Regions from separate parts of the Paenibacillus sp. FSL R5-0473 genome, predicted to be linked through region 2. Evidence: a T-box and tRNA genes for the amino acid it is inferred to sense, from the RefSeq annotation. Region 2 holds a T-box; the other holds one or more tRNA genes.
What was found. The T-box of region 2 lies ahead of MKY28_RS02260 (valine--tRNA ligase). A T-box ahead of a tRNA ligase gene usually reads a tRNA of that ligase, here a tRNA-Val.
Positions count from the first base shown of each region.

Region 1: it has a tRNA-Val gene. The T-box ahead of MKY28_RS02260 (valine--tRNA ligase) is inferred to sense a tRNA for this amino acid. The anticodon was not compared.

Region 1 covers NZ_JBBORL010000001.1:1,246,977-1,255,711, forward strand. Annotated here, with positions in the region: gene MKY28_RS05425 (hypothetical protein) at 1-39, shown strand, start outside; gene MKY28_RS05430 (hypothetical protein) at 23-304, shown strand; gene MKY28_RS05435 (DUF3892 domain-containing protein) at 380-616, opposite strand; gene MKY28_RS05440 (GNAT family N-acetyltransferase) at 729-1,172, opposite strand; gene MKY28_RS05445 (hypothetical protein) at 1,411-1,668, opposite strand; tRNA gene MKY28_RS05450 (tRNA-Val) at 1,872-1,943, shown strand; gene MKY28_RS05455 (M1 family metallopeptidase) at 2,183-4,393, shown strand; gene MKY28_RS05460 (hypothetical protein) at 4,685-4,942, shown strand; gene MKY28_RS05465 (hypothetical protein) at 4,944-5,942, shown strand; gene MKY28_RS05470 (hypothetical protein) at 5,945-6,631, shown strand; gene MKY28_RS05475 (organic hydroperoxide resistance protein) at 7,045-7,464, shown strand; gene MKY28_RS05480 (hypothetical protein) at 7,607-7,786, shown strand; gene MKY28_RS05485 (copper amine oxidase) at 8,262-8,735, shown strand, end outside.
Region 2 covers NZ_JBBORL010000001.1:486,970-495,704, forward strand. Annotated here, with positions in the region: gene MKY28_RS02250 (RluA family pseudouridine synthase) at 1-708, shown strand, start outside; gene MKY28_RS02255 (LysM peptidoglycan-binding domain-containing protein) at 1,075-2,658, shown strand; T-box leader at 2,814-3,095, shown strand; gene MKY28_RS02260 (valine--tRNA ligase) at 3,157-5,823, shown strand; gene MKY28_RS02265 (bifunctional folylpolyglutamate synthase/dihydrofolate synthase) at 5,902-7,278, shown strand; gene murC (UDP-N-acetylmuramate--L-alanine ligase) at 7,335-8,654, shown strand.

The DNA of each region.
Region 1 (8,735 bases), 760 kb from region 2:
GATCTGAATGGGGAGGTAAAGTATGCTGAACGACTTTGAACGCAAGATTTTGCGTATTATGGTGAACTATGCAGGACAACGGCGCAGGCTGCCGCGTATGGATGAACTCGAGAACAAGACGGGACGAAGCAAAGCTTACATTCATGAGTCATTGCTGGAGCTTGAACGCACCGGGCACATCGCGTGGGAGAACCGGTCTACTCTTGAAGGGATACAGATTTTGCAGGCATGGGAACAGGTACAACAGCCGATTCGCAAAAGCCAACCTTCCGGTGATTCCGTAAAATATTTTACGGACTACTAATCATAATAAGAAAACGCCAACCCGGATATCCGGATCGGCGCTTACTGTGTCACATGTACGACATGTGCATCTATTTTAGAAATGGGGAAGTTGGTCCAGGTTGTTGGTTGGGTCACCGTCGGCATCTCCGCGAATGTACATTTCGCCATCCTTGCCTTTAAATACATTCACACCGGCAATAGCGCCAGCTTTTACTTCTGCAAGTGCCTGCTGATAATCCAGTACGCGTCCTGCTGAAGTCTGAAATGCTGTCAGGTCACCGTCGCCATTTTTCTGTACGGCTGTGAAACTCTCGCGTGTTGTTTGATCCATGATGTCACACTCTCCTTATATGACGAGATAGGAATCTGTCTACCTGATTAGCCTATCCGATTTCCTCGGAAGTATGCATCATATGCTGATAAGAGCTGCCAACGTCGAGGTTTTACAAGCTCTTTCTCATACGAACATGCAGAATATCTGCATCATAAAAAGGTTCTTCCGAAATCACTTCATAACCCAGTTTTTCATAGAATTTCTGTGCCTGACACTGCGCATCCAGTACAGAATAGGATAAGCCGAGTTCACGTGCCAGCTCCTCCATCGCGAGCAGAAGCACACGTCCATAACCAAATGAACGATGAGATTCAAGCACTGCGATTCGCTGCATTTTGGCTGTATCCTTGCTGTAATAGATCAGACGTCCTGTGGCTACAGCTTGGCCATCCGTACTTAACAATACATGATGCACATCCGGACTGATGACATCATATTGATCAATCTCAATCTCGGCAGGCACCTGTTGCTCGATAACAAATACGTGATGGCGAATTCCCAGGGCTTGCTCCAGTTGTTCTTCTGTTGATACATAACTAATCTCAGCTGCCAATTCCATTCCTTCTTTCTGCTCTTGCGCGACATATCAGACTGAATTATACAAAAAAATGTTTTTCCTGTATAGTGAAGTCTGGAACATATTGGGAGAGGAGGGGGTAGTGATGGGCATGACAGGCATCATGGTAATTACATTGCTAATGTCGGCGGGAATGATTACTCTGTTGTATTACGTTACGAAGAAAGCATACTCACGCAAGTGGGATGAAGATGAGTAATTCACCTGTTAACCTTCACGGCAAGACTTCACTGCTTCCTCGCGGAGAATACACATCTTGAATTACAGATTTGGAGTATACGTCCAGCCAGACGGGCAGAGATTCACCATTTTCATTGGGCTGTTGTAATTGTTGGAATTGAACTGTATGTTCATCCCTCTCTAAGCCGCAACCAGTAACGGTTGTAATGAGAATCATAAGCCCAGCAAAGAGAAAGAAGCATTTGGTAAATGTATATTTATTGGATTTTGACCGTTTTGTTAAGTTTCTCATAGGGAATTCACCTCGTGTTGAAATGGTAATCTTTCCTTTATTGTGCACCATTTCGGGTGAATTATAACCAAATAAATCATTGACAATGAACACGGTTACTTGATATGATACTGTTACTTGATTGGGAAACAATTATATATCATGATCTGTTAGCTCAGTTAAATTTAGTAGTACGACCGTGATTGATACATCATAATTATTACAGGGCGATAGCTCAGCGGGAGAGCATTATCTTGACAGGGTAAGGGTCGTGGGTTCGATCCCCACTCGTCCTATATGAAAAATTAAAACAACTTCTTTTGAGAATTATATCTCAAGAGGAGTTGTTTTTTTTATATAATAATATGGCTACCTCCAATAATATGTGTAGGTGGTTTTTGTTGATAATAAATTTAATGGCACAGTTTCTCTTCCTCTTTTTAAACAAAACTTAAATAAAACATAAATTCATCGTAAGGTTCGTCTTCTATACTTGGTCATGAGGTCAACATAGAACAGGAGAAGGAGAGAACTTATGAATTATTCAAGTCCATTTACATCAAAGTTAGCCAGAGTAGGGATCGCGGGTACACTGGCTTTAATACTGGCAGCAAGCCCACTTGCCAACATGGGGGTTGTTGCCGCGGAAGCAGACCCAGCACCTGTATCTTCGAAGATATATAATACACAGAAAGACTCTCTAGAGCAGACCCCGATTCAATACCAGATCCAGGCTCGATTAAATGAGAAGGACATGACGATCCAGGGGAGCGAGAAGGTAACGTACCGCAACACAAGCAAGGATGCACTCCAGCAGCTGGTTCTTCATACATATGCTGATGCAAACCTCTCCAAGTCTACACAGGCGAGCATGTACCAACAGCATAATGAGAAGATTAGTGAAGATCACCCGGAGAAGACAGCGGAGGACTTTCTGGGTGGCATCGATATTCAGGCTGTAAGCGCAGATAGCCAATCGCTGGACTTCCATAAGGAAAACCAAGCGTTGACCGTGCAGTTGAAGAAGCCCGTACAACCAGGTGAATCGGTATCATTCCAACTGGAGTTTCAGTTGAATATACCCTATGGCTCACAGCGAGTTTCCTACTACAAGGACATGATCAATGGTGCACACTGGTTCCCGGTGATGTCTGTATACGACGAGGTAAAGCATCAATGGAACAAGGCACCGTATAGTCGAACATTTGAGAGCGATTATTACACCTCATCGGACTTTGAAGTTCAATTAAATGTTCCTGATAAGTATCAAGTAGCCATGCCGGGCACGATCACCACTCAAAACAGTACAGAACATGGTCGTAAGATTGTGTCTGCTGTAGCCGAGAATACGAGGGAGTTTGTTTTCTTTGCAAGTCCTAATCTTCAAGTGGAACGCGTTACCCGTAACGGTCTGACGGTGGAGTATTATTATTTCAACGATGACCCATCCAAGAAAAAGATAATTGACCGGTACATTAATCAGGCATTCAAGGTCATCGATTTCTATAGTGACAAGTATGGGAAGTATCCCTATCCAGAGTTCCGAATTGTCGAGACGTATGTACAAGGCGTTGCCGTGGAGTATGCGAGGCTCATCCAGATGGGACAGATTCAAGATGGTGCGGTTCCAGAAGAAGACACAACATTTGTTCATGAAATAGCGCATCAGTGGTTCCATGCATTGATCGGTAATAACTCGGAGACAGAATCCTTCCTGGATGAAGGCTTTGCTGATTTCTCCATGGTGTATTTTGCCGAGAAACAGGGAGACAAGCTAAATGGATTCAGATCCATACAGTTTGATACTGCGCCCGTAGATATGGCGATTGCGTCAACAAACGATGAAGCTGGGGATTTGGCAAGTTTGGTATATTATCAGAAGGGGCGACAAGCGATCTATCAGCTTTACCGTTCCGTCGGTGAAGAGAAATTTGACGAGTTGATGAGGACATATTTCAAACGCTACGTGTACCAAAATGCAACGGTAGAGGGGCTGCTTCAAACCATTGAAGATGTGCTTGGTAAAGAAATACGTTCAGAAATGCAGATGGCCCTATATCAGCCTGATTTTGTCTTAAAGCCGGAATACCAATTATCACAGGAAGAGACCGCCGCCTATGTGCATGATGTCTTACAAGTGCAATATCAGGCTGTCATGGGTATGGTTCCTAATCTGCCTTATGAAGTGATGAATCGATTGATGGACAAAGCCCTTCAAGGCGAGGAATTAACCATTGTGCTCAGCGATCAGGTGAGTAAGCTTGCAACTAAACAGCAGGAAGATATGGTTAATCAGTTGACCGGATTCCTTGATATGACTGGTATGAAATACGACATTATAAGGGATCGCAAGGAACTGAAGCAAAAGATGAAAAAAGAGATCGGCAACAGCAACCTTATTGTTATTGGCAATGCCAAGTCAAACGGATTGGTGCAGGCTTTAAAATTCAACATTATTGATCGAACGAAACAGACGGGTTTTCCTTGGAAAAATACCATGAATCAACCTCTCACGGCTGGTGCATATGTTATCAAACATCCCTATAACCAGAATCGATTGATGCTTCATTATTTCTGGAATGAGGATCATCTGAGTGATGAGGCATTTGAAGCTTTTAAGCTGAAAATACAGGAGTCTATCGGATTCACTAACGACTTTTACCAGTACTATGTATTGGATAACCAAGGCAAGGAGAAATCCAATAAAAAAGTTGTGAATCCCATATCTTCACTTTTTGCGGAGTAATAAGTAATAAGTAATAAGTAATTGGTTTTGCAGTTTCTTCCTCTAAACAGGTTAGCCAATTGTTATTGGTTAGCCTGTTTAGTCATTTTAACAAAAGCAAACCGATGGTTGCACAACTCACTCCCCTCCATAGAAAAGATATAACCTTCAAAAAGTCTAAAAGGGGATAAAATTTTATGTTGTTTTGCAAACCAGTCTTGGAATATTAGGCCTTAAAATGGGTATGATGCTTTAACAGAAAGGTAACTTCATGAATATACTTATCGTGAGAAAACAATAGGAGGGATTAATATGAAGGATCAACATTATCCGGGCATGCCATGGAAAGAGACAGTCACTGATCACAACGGTAAGGAAAGCAAAGGAATTAACAAAATGAAAGCGTATTCATATAATACAGGCATTCGCTCTATCATTCGTGTTATTCAGGGGCCGGCTGCGAATATGGGTAATGTTGTTGATCTCTCAAATCTACTAAAGGGCGCGACGGATTTAGTATACTTCTCTCCATTGGACATTGTCACCCTGAACGTTAAGGAGGTTGTGTAACATGTCAATGGTCGAAAAAAATATCCAGGCAGAACAGACTGCTAATGTCACAGCCAACAGTTTCACTTCACCTTATGATTATTGCGATGCAGAAACCAGACGGATGTACACGCCTCAATTTGATAAAAAAATGGACAATCCTATGTATACCGCTGCAATGGCGGGTCTTCAATCGATCTATTGGTTTCGGGCGATCAAGGTAAAGGGGCTTATCCCTGATGCAAAAGCAGATTATTATGCTACGTATTCTACCAACCATAATCACATCGGAGGAATTGGACTAGCCTACTCGAACAGCCCGACAGGACCATGGACCAAACACGGACAGGTGTATCTCGATACTGTGGTTGGGAATTCGACGGAAACTCCATTTGTGATCTGGAACGATGAAGAACAATTGTTCTTTATGTATTATCAACAAAACGGACTGGGGATCAATCAATCGACGGCACTTGCGACCTCTGTAGACATGATTAACTGGACAAGAGTGGGTTTGATTTTGGACAAACCTCCCGGGTTCCCAGGTGATGGTCATACCGGTTACTTCTCGTGTTTCAGAAATGGCGGCAAATGGATCGGTTTCTCGGTGATGGGCGGTGGTGACTTTGGCCGTAAATGTATCTGGCATTCACATGACGGACGTAACTGGTTAGCTGATCCAAGACCATTAATGGGTGGGAATGATGCCACTTTAAGTGCAGGAGAAAACATTTCGAGATCCAATGCTGGTGTATTTATGTACAAAGGGAGCATGTGGTGGCTGGGCATGTTATCGGCTTATGCTTCCGGTGGGGTTACGACTGTAGCTCGGCCTGCCATTGCCAAGATCAGCGCAGACTTTCGTCAACTGCTGGACAAACCTACAGATATATATTTTCCAGCATTGACTTGGGAAACGACCAACATGCAATCCTTGATGGTGTCCGTTATGGACGGTGTAGTGTACGTGTATTACAATACCGATCATAATATCGGTGTAGCCTATTCGGTGGGGGTGTAGAGATGGTTATACGTGATGCAGCGGGTCAGATCGTGCCCTTTGGAAAGGTTCACAAACAGCTTGTGGCCGATTTTCTTTACGGAACGTTACCGGATTGGGTGGAGGTGGTGGGCAACCCTACGTTTGAGCCTTTGCCCGACAGAGGGACCATAACCGTTACAACACCGACAACGGCAGGAGCCACGGCAGAGTTGAAAATGAAACATCTGATTGACAGCTCGAAAGTAACAGCAATTGCAATAACTTTGGAAGCGCTACAATTAAACGGGAACATTGGAATTTCAGTTCAGGTTGGGATTAAATCGAAGGATAGCAAGGCCGGAATCACATTTTTTCAAAACGTAAATCAGAAGTATGGTATGGTCCGTGCCTATAAAGCAGATGGAACGTACACGGATTTTAATCAAAACATGGTGTTCTTCACCACACATGGCGTAGCAGGAGATGAAGCACAGAACCGTAAGAACCTCACTGTGCTGCTATGTACCGGATTACAGTTTTCAGCTGGACTCGAGAGACCGTCCGTATGGCTTGGTGCGGATGATCAGTATGGCGGTGTTGCTGCTGACCTTAGCGGTGGGTTGTTCCAACATGGAGAACTGCAATGTCTTTTGAAACTAACTACAAGTAAGGCAGAGGCCAAGTATTTCAAATGTGCACAGATGAAAGTGGATATCTGGAGTAATTAATCAAACTGGGGAGACGTCGGAAGATGAACAAGGTGTATGAATTGAAGAGGAATGACAAAGAGAAAAAATAGATTATCTGTATGGATCGGTAAAAGATATACTTTCAGTAATTTGGTACCTAAACACGGACACTTTGAAAATGAAGTGCAGTGTTTGGGTACCATTTTTATTTAGAGAATGAAGTCAGGCCAAGTTTATTGGATACAAGCGAACAACTCAGAAAGTGCTCTGACTCTATGTTTGGGCTGTCCGGGGTTAGAGATGAACTATTCTCCAAACGTGTTTTAAACTATATTTTTTTATGTTAACTATTTACATACACAATTTAATTGTGTACAATGTAATTGTTGGCGATACAAGAGAGATCAAAATTCAGTCAAAATAAATCTAATTAACTAAAGGAGTTTTCACAAATGAAAACATTATATGAAACAACAGTCATCAATACAGGCGGACGTCAAGGCATCGTACAATCTCCCGATAACGTGTTTATGTTGGATGTTGCTGCACCACCTGAACTCGGAGGACAAGTGACGACAGCTACCAATCCAGAGCAGTTGTTTGCAGCAGGGTATAGTGCTTGTTTTAACTCCGCACTGGAGTTTCAATTGAAGAAACACAAAGTTGAGATTGAAAGAAGTACGGTAGCTGCAACCGTAATGTTGGTGACGGACTCTGAGGATAACGGCGTGAAGCTTCAAGTAGATTTGGAAGTTAAAATCCTTGGTCTAGATGAAGAAACAGCACAGAAGTTTGTGAAACTTGCCCATGACTACTGTCCATATTCCAAAGGAATCAAAGGGAACGTGAATGTTAACGTGGAACTGGCGTAATCACTGATACTATTTGTTGATAAGAAGCCTCCGAGAAATCGGAGGTTTTTTGGTGTTTTATGCATAAAAATCAATTTCGCACTCAATTGTGGGTTATAATGGTAGTAAGTTTACACAAAACTGCTGAAAGGGGAATGTACTTATGATGGATTTTAGCAAACCACCCCATGGCTCTGAGACCGATACCCACCGTCAGCGTCATCAGGAGAATGAACAGAAATACCTGTCCGGAGGCAAGAGCATTTGGTATGAAATCAGCAACTGGCTCATTCTCGGAGGTATCCTTCTTGTCATATTTTTATTATTTAAATACGTTTTTTAAATAGACACACAACCGGGCGAATCCCCATATGATGCATTACATCAGTAAGCACTTGGGGAAATGGGGAATCCGGGATGGCAAAAGCAAAGGGTAAGAAAGCTCCCGCATTAAAGAGTGATAAAATACGTGTATCCATGAAGTTGGTCACATCGGATGTATGCGAGAGATGTAAGACACCATGTACACGAGGCATGGATTACGCTGCACGTATGAGAATTGAAGGGGCTTTAGGCAAGGGCGTTCCCTGTATATTGACCCGCCATACTTCTTCATAAACTCTTCGTATAATCCCGTATATATAACAATTATAGATCAGGGCCATCCTTTAATGAGGATCGCCTCTTTTTGTGCATTCCAAGGGGTGGAAAAAATTCTGGATAAAAAATGAAAAATGATGAAAAACAGCGCAACTTTGTGGATGAATCTGCAGTATAAATGTACAACAGCTAGCAGCAGGGGAGGGAATATTGACGGGATGAAATGGAAACGAATATTGCTTTGTGTCACGGTATTCTCCTTGCTCGGCGGGTCTTTATTGTTTGCTGATTCGGTGAACGAGAAGATTCGTGTTCTCATTAACGGCAAGGAAGCAGCTGATGGAGGTTATCTCATTGATGGAACGACCTATGTACCTGTCAGGGAAGCCGGAGGCGTCGTCAAATGGGACAGCAGTAACAAGAGAGTAACGGTGATCAAACCGAATGTACATATTTTTCTCTTCAAGGGAGACACTGTATTTGGCAACGTTAACGTAGGTAAGCTGAAATTTAATGTATTTTCACAAGTGGATAGTCTAACAGCAGATGTAGCTGCCGTGAAAGTAACAATCACTAACCCGAGCGGTCAGGTGAAGGATATCCAGTCCCAGGAGCTTACGACCCAGAAGGATAACTTCTGGTTCCGCACATATGATTTTACGTACGATTTCAGTCGTGCCGGCAAGTATCAG
Region 2 (8,735 bases):
GCGTCCCAGCCAATCGATGTCGAGCCACGCTGGGCTGATGTGGATGTATTGTATGAGGACGATTTCTGTCTGGTTATGCACAAACCGGCAGGCATGAAACTGCATCCAGATGGAAGCCGTGCCGATCAGGCCATCACGCTGGATCATGTGGTTGCCTCTTATTATGAAATGAACGGAATCCAGGCGAGCGTACGCCATGTTCATCGACTGGACGAGGATACAACCGGACCTGTCCTGTATGCCAAAAATGCTTTTGCCCTCGCCAAACTGGATGAAGCGATGCGTCGCAAAGAGATTGGCCGCCATTATGTAGCCATTGCAGGTGGACAAATCCCCCCTGAACTCCACAAAATTGATGCTCCGATTGGCAAGGATAGACATCACAAACAGCGCAGGCGTGTCTCGGAAGGTGGACAGGAAGCTGTTACTCATGTGGAGATCGTCGAAGTGTGGGAACAAGCAACCCTTGTACGATTAAAGCTGGATACAGGACGCACACACCAAATTCGTGTACACCTGAGTTACGCGGGACATCCGCTTATTGGTGATGCGTTGTATGGAGGTAGAGCGGATGCCATTGGACGACAAGCACTTCACGGAGAGATGCTTAAGTTTAGTCATCCGTTAACCGGAGCGATGATTGAAGTGAACGACCCTTGGCCATCCGACTTCACACAATTGGCAGAGCGAGAGCGTCAAAATTATTAATACACTATATAAGTTCGACTAACTATTTACACGAAAACAGAGAGGACAGAAACAACCAGAAGAAGCAAAGCGTTCGCCTAAAAGCTTTCTGAAAGAAAGCTGCTTCGGAAGCATAAGCTATCCCCGGATTTTCCCTTTATAAAAAGGAATGAAAAAAATCTGGGGATAACAGCGATCAGAAGGTTGTTCTGTCATTGGAGTGACAGTGTAAATAATCATGAGGTGAACATATATAGCAAGGTTTTTCAAAAGGTGGCATGCTCCTCTCATTCAAGGCATATAGATGGGGTAACGAAGGATTTGGACCATGGATCAGTCCCATGAGAAGGATCATGGTGAACATATGCCGAAAGGAGGACGCCACCTTTGTTGAATCAACCTTATGGTTTGCGGTTCGATATTTATGAGCGCGTTCATTTGTCTGAGGGAGTTCCTGCGATTGAGGAATTGGAGGAGATTGAACTATACCCACGCATTCAAGTCATAGGGCAGGATGATCATGCCACATTAAGAGGGCATCTTTTACTTACAGGTGCGTACAGAGGAGAAAATGAGGCTTCAGAGGAGCTCAAACATTTCATTCCCGTGGAGATCACAGTGCCGCTGAACCGGGTCAGATCGATTGAGGATATTTCCATCGAGATCGAAAATTTTGACGTGGATCTGTTATCCAATCGCAGTCTGAACATTACAGGCGTGTTGTCGCTACGAGGTATCGAAGGTTTTCCTGTTGAAGAGCCACAAGTGTGGTCAGCAGATGAGTTTACAGTTGTTCATTCACCTGATGCTCAGCAATCCAACCGTTCCGATGAAGCAGCACAGGCAGGTAGCGATCCCAACACATTTGCACAAGAGTACCTGCTCCAGCGGAGTGAGGAAGAGAGACTTGCGAATGCAGCAGAACTTGCCTATGGTGCTCCGGAATTCGCTGACCTGTCCACAAGGGAAGAGACATTAAGGAATAGCGAAGAATGGCAGCAAGAATATGCGGATTCGTCTTCGGTCGAGCCACTTCAGTCCGAGGAGCAAAGTGCGGAGTACGCTAACGAAAACAGACAACCTGATGCAAACGAAGATCCTGCATCTCTGACAGCGAATGGAGATGAATTGGCATCTCATGAGCAATACAGCGAACCTTCTCCGATCTCGTCATTTATGGCAGAGACTGCAGATCGATTAGCTTCTTACCCTGAGTCGGAACCATTGCTGCCTCTGGAAGATGAGTCTTCGGGTTGGTCCGAGCCTTCCGTGGATGTATTACCTGCGAACTCGAGAGGTGGAGATCAAGCAGTCTCAGAGCCTGCAGCTCAATCATCTAATGAGTTGGCAGCACCGGATGTACCGGACGCACCAGAGGTATGGCACTTCGAATCAGCGAGATCTGTACCTCAGCAGGAGAATCAGGCAGTTGCCGATGTTCCGGTTGAATCACAGGCGGAGAACTGGCAAGGTGTATTTGCTTCGTCCGAACCAGGCAACGCTGAGGAAGACCGACCGTCTTTTGAAGCGACTGGGGTAGACGAGTTTGTACAGAACGAAGCATTTGTTCCTGAACCTGTGGCTGAGACGGAAGACAAGCCGGAGCTGAAGGTTGCTTTTGGCAGCAAAAAAGAATCCGCACCACGGCAAGAAGAGGGCGTAGGTATCTCTTCCTTGTTATCCTCGGGCAGAGCGGCACGCGATGCTGAAGTGGAGCGAGGCGATGAGGTTCCTGCGGGTGTGGTACAGGAAGAAACTTATCCAGCTGATGATGTGGAATGGAAGAACCTGTTCCTGGGAACGATCGTGGACCAGACCCCGTTCCGCAAGGTGAAACTTTGCATCGTTCAGCGAGAAGATACACTGGATGCCATTGCAGATCGATATCAATTGAGCACGAGGGAACTTCAGTTGTATAACCGATTATCTGAGCAGGTTGTGGAAGAAGGTCAGATATTGTACATCCCTTAATCCGTAGTTAAAGCCTTCGTTACGACCCGTGATCCCCTTGAGGATTGCGGGTTTTTGCATGATTCGTCCTAAACCTGCATTCCAGCGCTCTTTATCCGCTGTTGTCAGGTTGACTATCGCGCACGAGCAAGGTATGATGTGTGTAGGTTTTTTGAAGAACAACGTGGAACGGGAGTAGTAGACAGTATGACCTTTCAGAGAGTGGAATTGCAACGCTGTGAGATTCCGCAGGAACCAACTGATCGAAGTCGCCCGGGAGTTGCCTGTTTGAATACAAGGGATGAATGAGATCTATCGTCATTTATTACTGAGGTAGGATGGGCCGGTAGCAGCCGTTATCTGCTTGAAGTGTCACGTCATGTACAGAGGGTGAAGTCTATCTTGCTGTAGGCGTGAAACAAAGGTGGTACCGCGAAAGCTAACCTTTCGTCCTTTGATGGATGAAAGGTTTTTTTGTTTTTTTTTGGCGAAGATGATGAAGTAACGGAGGAATGACACATGTCTGAGGAAAAAAAATCAGCTACAACAGAAATGCCGACCACTTACGATCCTAAGGCGGCAGAGGATAAATGGTACTCCACCTGGATGGAACGTGGATATTTCAAAGCCGGTCAACGTAAAGATGCCGAGCCGTATACGATTGTAATTCCACCCCCAAATGTGACAGGGATGCTGCACATTGGGCATGCGCTCGATTTTACACTGCAGGATATTCTGATCCGCACCAAACGGATGCAAGGTTATGACGCACTGTGGCTTCCGGGTTCCGACCATGCAGGTATTGCTACTCAAACCAAAGTGGAGCAGAAGCTGCGTGAAGAAGGTCTGACTCGTTATGATCTGGGACGTGACAAGTTTCTGGAGAAAGTATGGGACTGGAAAGATCAATATGCCACTACCATTCGTCAGCAATGGGGCAAAATGGGATTGTCGCTTGATTACTCACGTGAACGTTTTACGCTGGATGAAGGTCTGTCCCAAGCGGTTCGCAAAGTATTTGTTCAACTGTATGAAAAAGGCCTTATTTACCGAGGCAAACGCATCATTAACTGGGACCCGGTGAACCGGACAGCTCTGTCCGACATTGAGGTTGAATATAAAGAGGTTCAGGGTCACCTGTACCATCTGCGGTACCCGCTCAAAGACGGAAGTGGCTACGTTACAGTGGCAACAACGCGTCCTGAAACGATGCTGGGTGATACAGCGGTTGCTGTTCATCCGAAAGATGAGCGTTATGCAGATATGATTGGTAAAGTACTTGTACTGCCTATCATTGGACGCGAAATTCCAATTATCGCTGATGATTATGTGGATAAAGAGTTTGGAAGTGGTGCAGTTAAAATCACACCTGCGCATGATCCAAATGACTTTGAAGTAGGTCTTCGTCATGATCTTCCTCAGATTACGGTAATGGATGAGAGCGGTACAATGAATGCTGAGGCAGGAAAGTATCAAGGACTGGATCGCAGTGACTGCCGCAAGCAGATTGTTGCTGACTTGAAAGAGCAGGGCGTATTGATCAATATCGAGGATCACACGCATCAGGTTGGACACAGTGAACGTACCGGAGCTGTTGTTGAGCCATATCTGTCTACACAGTGGTTCGTTGAGATGAAGCCACTTGCAGAGAGAGCGATTAAGAAACAACAGAGCGGCGAAGGGGTTAATTTTGTTCCAGATCGTTTTGAGAAAACCTATCTGAACTGGATCGAAAACGTTCGTGACTGGTGTATTTCCCGTCAACTGTGGTGGGGACATCGTATACCTGCCTGGTATGATGAAGAAACAGGTGAAATCATCGTATCTGCTGAAGATCCAACAACGCTGCCAGAGTATGCTGGACGCAAGCTCAGACAGGACGAAGACGTACTCGATACTTGGTTTAGCTCCGGCTTATGGCCATTCTCCACACTAGGTTGGCCGGAAGATACGGAAGACCTGAAACGTTATTATCCGACAAGTGTACTTGTGACAGGGTATGACATCATATATTTCTGGGTTGCACGTATGATTTTCACTGCATTGGAATTCACCGATGAGATTCCGTTCAAGGATGTGCTGATGCATGGTCTTGTTCGTGATGCAGATGGACGCAAAATGTCCAAATCACTGGGCAACGGTGTAGATCCGCTGGATGTGATTGAGAAATACGGCGCAGATGCAATGCGTTACATGATCTCAACCAGCAGCACCCCAGGTCAGGATCTGCGTTTCCGTTGGGAACGAGTGGAGCAGGCTCGTAACTTTGCCAACAAGATCTGGAATGCTTCGCGCTTTGCATTGATGAATCTGGAAGGATTCACCTATGAGGAACGTGACATTAGCGGAGAGCTTGGTACAGCCGATTATTGGATTTTGCACCGTCTGAACGAAACTTCCCGCGATATTACGCGTCTAATCGAAGCGTATGAATTTGGGGAAACGGGTCGTGTGTTGTATAACTTTATCTGGGATGACCTGTGTGACTGGTACATTGAGTTTGCTAAGCTGTCCTTCTATGGGGAAGATCCGGTTGCCAAGAAGAAAACACAATCCGTGCTTGCTTATGTGCTGGATCAGACCATGCGCCTGATTCATCCGTTTATGCCATACATCTCCGAAGAGATCTGGCAGCATCTGCCGCATGAAGGTGAGACCATTACGCTGGCATCATGGCCGGTATATGATCCTGCTCTTGAGAACCCAGAGGCTGTTGCCGAGATGAACCTGCTTATGGATACCATTCGTGCAGTGCGAAACATTCGTGCAGAAGTGAATGTGCCGATGAGCAAAAAGATCGAGTTGATGGTCAAAGCAAATAGTGCGGAGACGTCCAGCATCATTGCGCGTAACAGTCACTACATCAAACGTTTCTGTAATACGTCCGAGTTCGATAGTGGGCTGGATTTAAACTCACCGGATAAGGCAATGACTGCGATCATTACGGGGGCAGAACTATACTTGCCGCTCGCAGGTCTTATTGATATCGAGCAGGAAGTGGCTCGTTTGGAGAAAGAGTTGGAGAACCTTGAGGGCGAAGTTCTCCGTGTAGAGAAAAAGCTGGCGAACGAAGGCTTTGTAGCCAAAGCTCCTGCCAAAGTTATTGAGGAAGAGCGCGCCAAACAAGCAGATTATTCCGATAAACGGGATAAAGTGATTGCACGAATCAAGGAACTTAAAGGTTAATATATGTGGGTCGGATGGAGAGCCATTATGCCATCCGGCCGCTTTTTTCACTCAAACTCGGGACCGAAGGTGAATCAGATGACGGAATTAGACGGGACAGATGCAGCAGCTCCTTTACTTACGTACAACGAGGCCGTGGACTGGATCAATGGCCTTATTCCTTTTGGCATCCGACCTGGATTGGAACGAATCGAGAGTCTGATGTCCATGTTAGGCAATCCACACCAACGTCTCAAATTTATTCATGTCGCGGGAACGAACGGCAAAGGTTCGACTTGCGCTTTTTTGACGTCAGTGCTTCTTCAGGCTGGATATGATGTGGGTACCTTTACGTCGCCTTATATCACCAAGTTTACAAACCGTTTTCAATACAACGGTGAGGATATTCCTGAAGAAATCCTGCTTAAGCTCTCGAACCGATTACATCCACTGGTCATGGAAATGGCCTCCACTCCGCTTGGATCACCCACGATGTTTGAGGTGTCCACGGCTCTGGCGCTTCTGTACTATGCAGAGGAGTGTTACCCTGACGTTGTGGTATGGGAGACGGGGCTAGGGGGAAGGATGGACGTAACGAATATTGTCGCACCTGTTGTGTCCGTCATCACGAACATTGGTATGGATCATACGGATGTGCTTGGAGATACGATTGAGCAGATTGCTGGAGAAAAGGCAGGTATTATCAAGCCGGGAGTACCCGTTGTGACTTGCGCGACTCAACCCGAAGCTGTGAAGGTGATTCAGGAGAAAGCACAGCAGCTTCAATCAAGCGTGTATTTGGCTGGAGATCAATTCTCTTATCATAGACTGGACAGCAATGAGAACGGACAATCTTTTCATTTTACAGGCCCGTTCCGTGATCTGGACGTTCGCATACGCATGCAGGGCTCACATCAATGTGACAATGCAGCGGCCGCACTTATGGTGCTTGAATTGCTTAGACAATACATGGCATTTATGCTGGATGACAACGATATTGTACTTGGACTGGAGAATGCTTTCTGGGCAGGAAGATTCGAAAAAGTCGTCGATGAACCCCGAATTGTGCTAGATGGAGCACATAATCCGGAAGGGGCAGAGTCACTGGCCAAGAGCATTATGGATGTCTATCCGCACAACAAGTTAATTTTGATGATGGGTATGTTGGCAAATAAGCATCACGAAGCGTATTTGCAGCATATACTGCCACTAGTGGATACGCTGATCCTGACCGAGCCAGATTTCCGACGCAAAATGGATGCAGCCGAATTGCTGCAGATTGTCGAACGGGTACGTCCCGCCATTGCGAAGCAGGAACTGGAAATCATCGTCGAGCCCGAATGGGCAAAGGCACTTGATCTATTGAAGTCACGGACGGAAGCGGAAGATCTGGGGGTGGTCTCCGGCACACTGTACCTGATTGCGGATGTGCGGGCAGCCCTTTTGCATCAAACCGATTCTGAAAAAGGTTGGTGAAAGTTTTGTTAAATACATCGGAACACGTTCATTTTATAGGGATTGGCGGATATGGCATGAGTGCCATCGCAAGAGTTATGTTGGAAATGGGATACACCGTTACCGGATCGGATGTCGCTTCACAGGAGTTGACCGAGAAGTTGGCAGCCAAGGGAGCGAAAATATATATCGGACATACGGCAGAGCACGTCACTGGAGCAGATCTTGTTGTCTACTCTACGGCAGCGCCTGCTGATAATGTGGAACGGGTAGCAGCTGCAGAGCTGAACATTCCGATTCTGCATCGTTCCCAGATGCTTGCACGTTTGTTGAACGAACGTAAAGGTGTGGCTGTAGCTGGGGCTCATGGTAAAACAACCACTTCATCCATGATTGCACTTGTTATGGATAAATGTGATACAGATCCGACATACATTATTGGCGGAGAAATCATGAATGTGGGTACCAACGCGAAGGCCGGTCAAGGCGACTGGGTAGTCGCTGAAGCGGACGAGAGCGATGGTTCGTTTTTGCAGTACCATCCATGGCTCGGTATTGTAACCAATATTGAGGCAGATCATCTGGAGAATTACAACAGTGATTTTGAGGAGCTCAAAAGGGCTTATGTGCAGTTCCTGAGCCAGATTCGTCCGGAAGGAACAGCGATTGTGTGTTCTGATGACGAGAATGTTCAAGCGATTTTGCCAGAACTCAAGTCACGGATTACAACCTATGGTATTGATCGTGCTGCAGATTATACGGCAACGGATATTGTATTGGGCGATCGCCGTATCTCCTTTACGATGAATCATCAGGGTGCTGCTATGGGCACGGTGGAATTATCAGTGCCGGGTAAGCATAACGTTTATAATGCAATGGCTACTGTGATTACCTGTTTGGAAGCGGGCATTCCATTTGAGAAGATTGTAGCAGCCATCATCCAATTCCACGGAGCCAAACGCAGATTCCAGGTATTGGGCGAGGCGCGCGATATGCTGATCATCGATGATTATGCTCATCACCCGACTGAGATTGAAGCTACCATTAGTGCCGCCAAAGCAACGGGCAAACGCATTATTGCGGTATTCCAGCCACAGCGTTATACGCGGACGTTCTTCCTGCTGGATGCGTTCAGTCGTGCTTTCGCGGAAGCGGATGAGGTGCTTATTACGGACATCTATTCTCCTGCGGGCGAAAAACAGATCGAAGGGGTAACCTCAGCCCGACTGGTTGAACTGATCGTTCAAAACAGTAATGCTTCTGCACGTTACCTTCCTACAAAAGAAGAAGTGGTAGCTGATCTGCAACATCGTCTGCAGCCAGGAGATCTTGTGATTACGATGGGCGCAGGTGATATTTGGAAAGTCGGCGATACACTTGCCAAAGGTTTGAAATAGATCAATTGAGAAATCGCCTGTCTTCGATACGAAGCAGGCGTTTTTTGCGTTATATGGAATTTATTCTCCAGTCTCTGCATA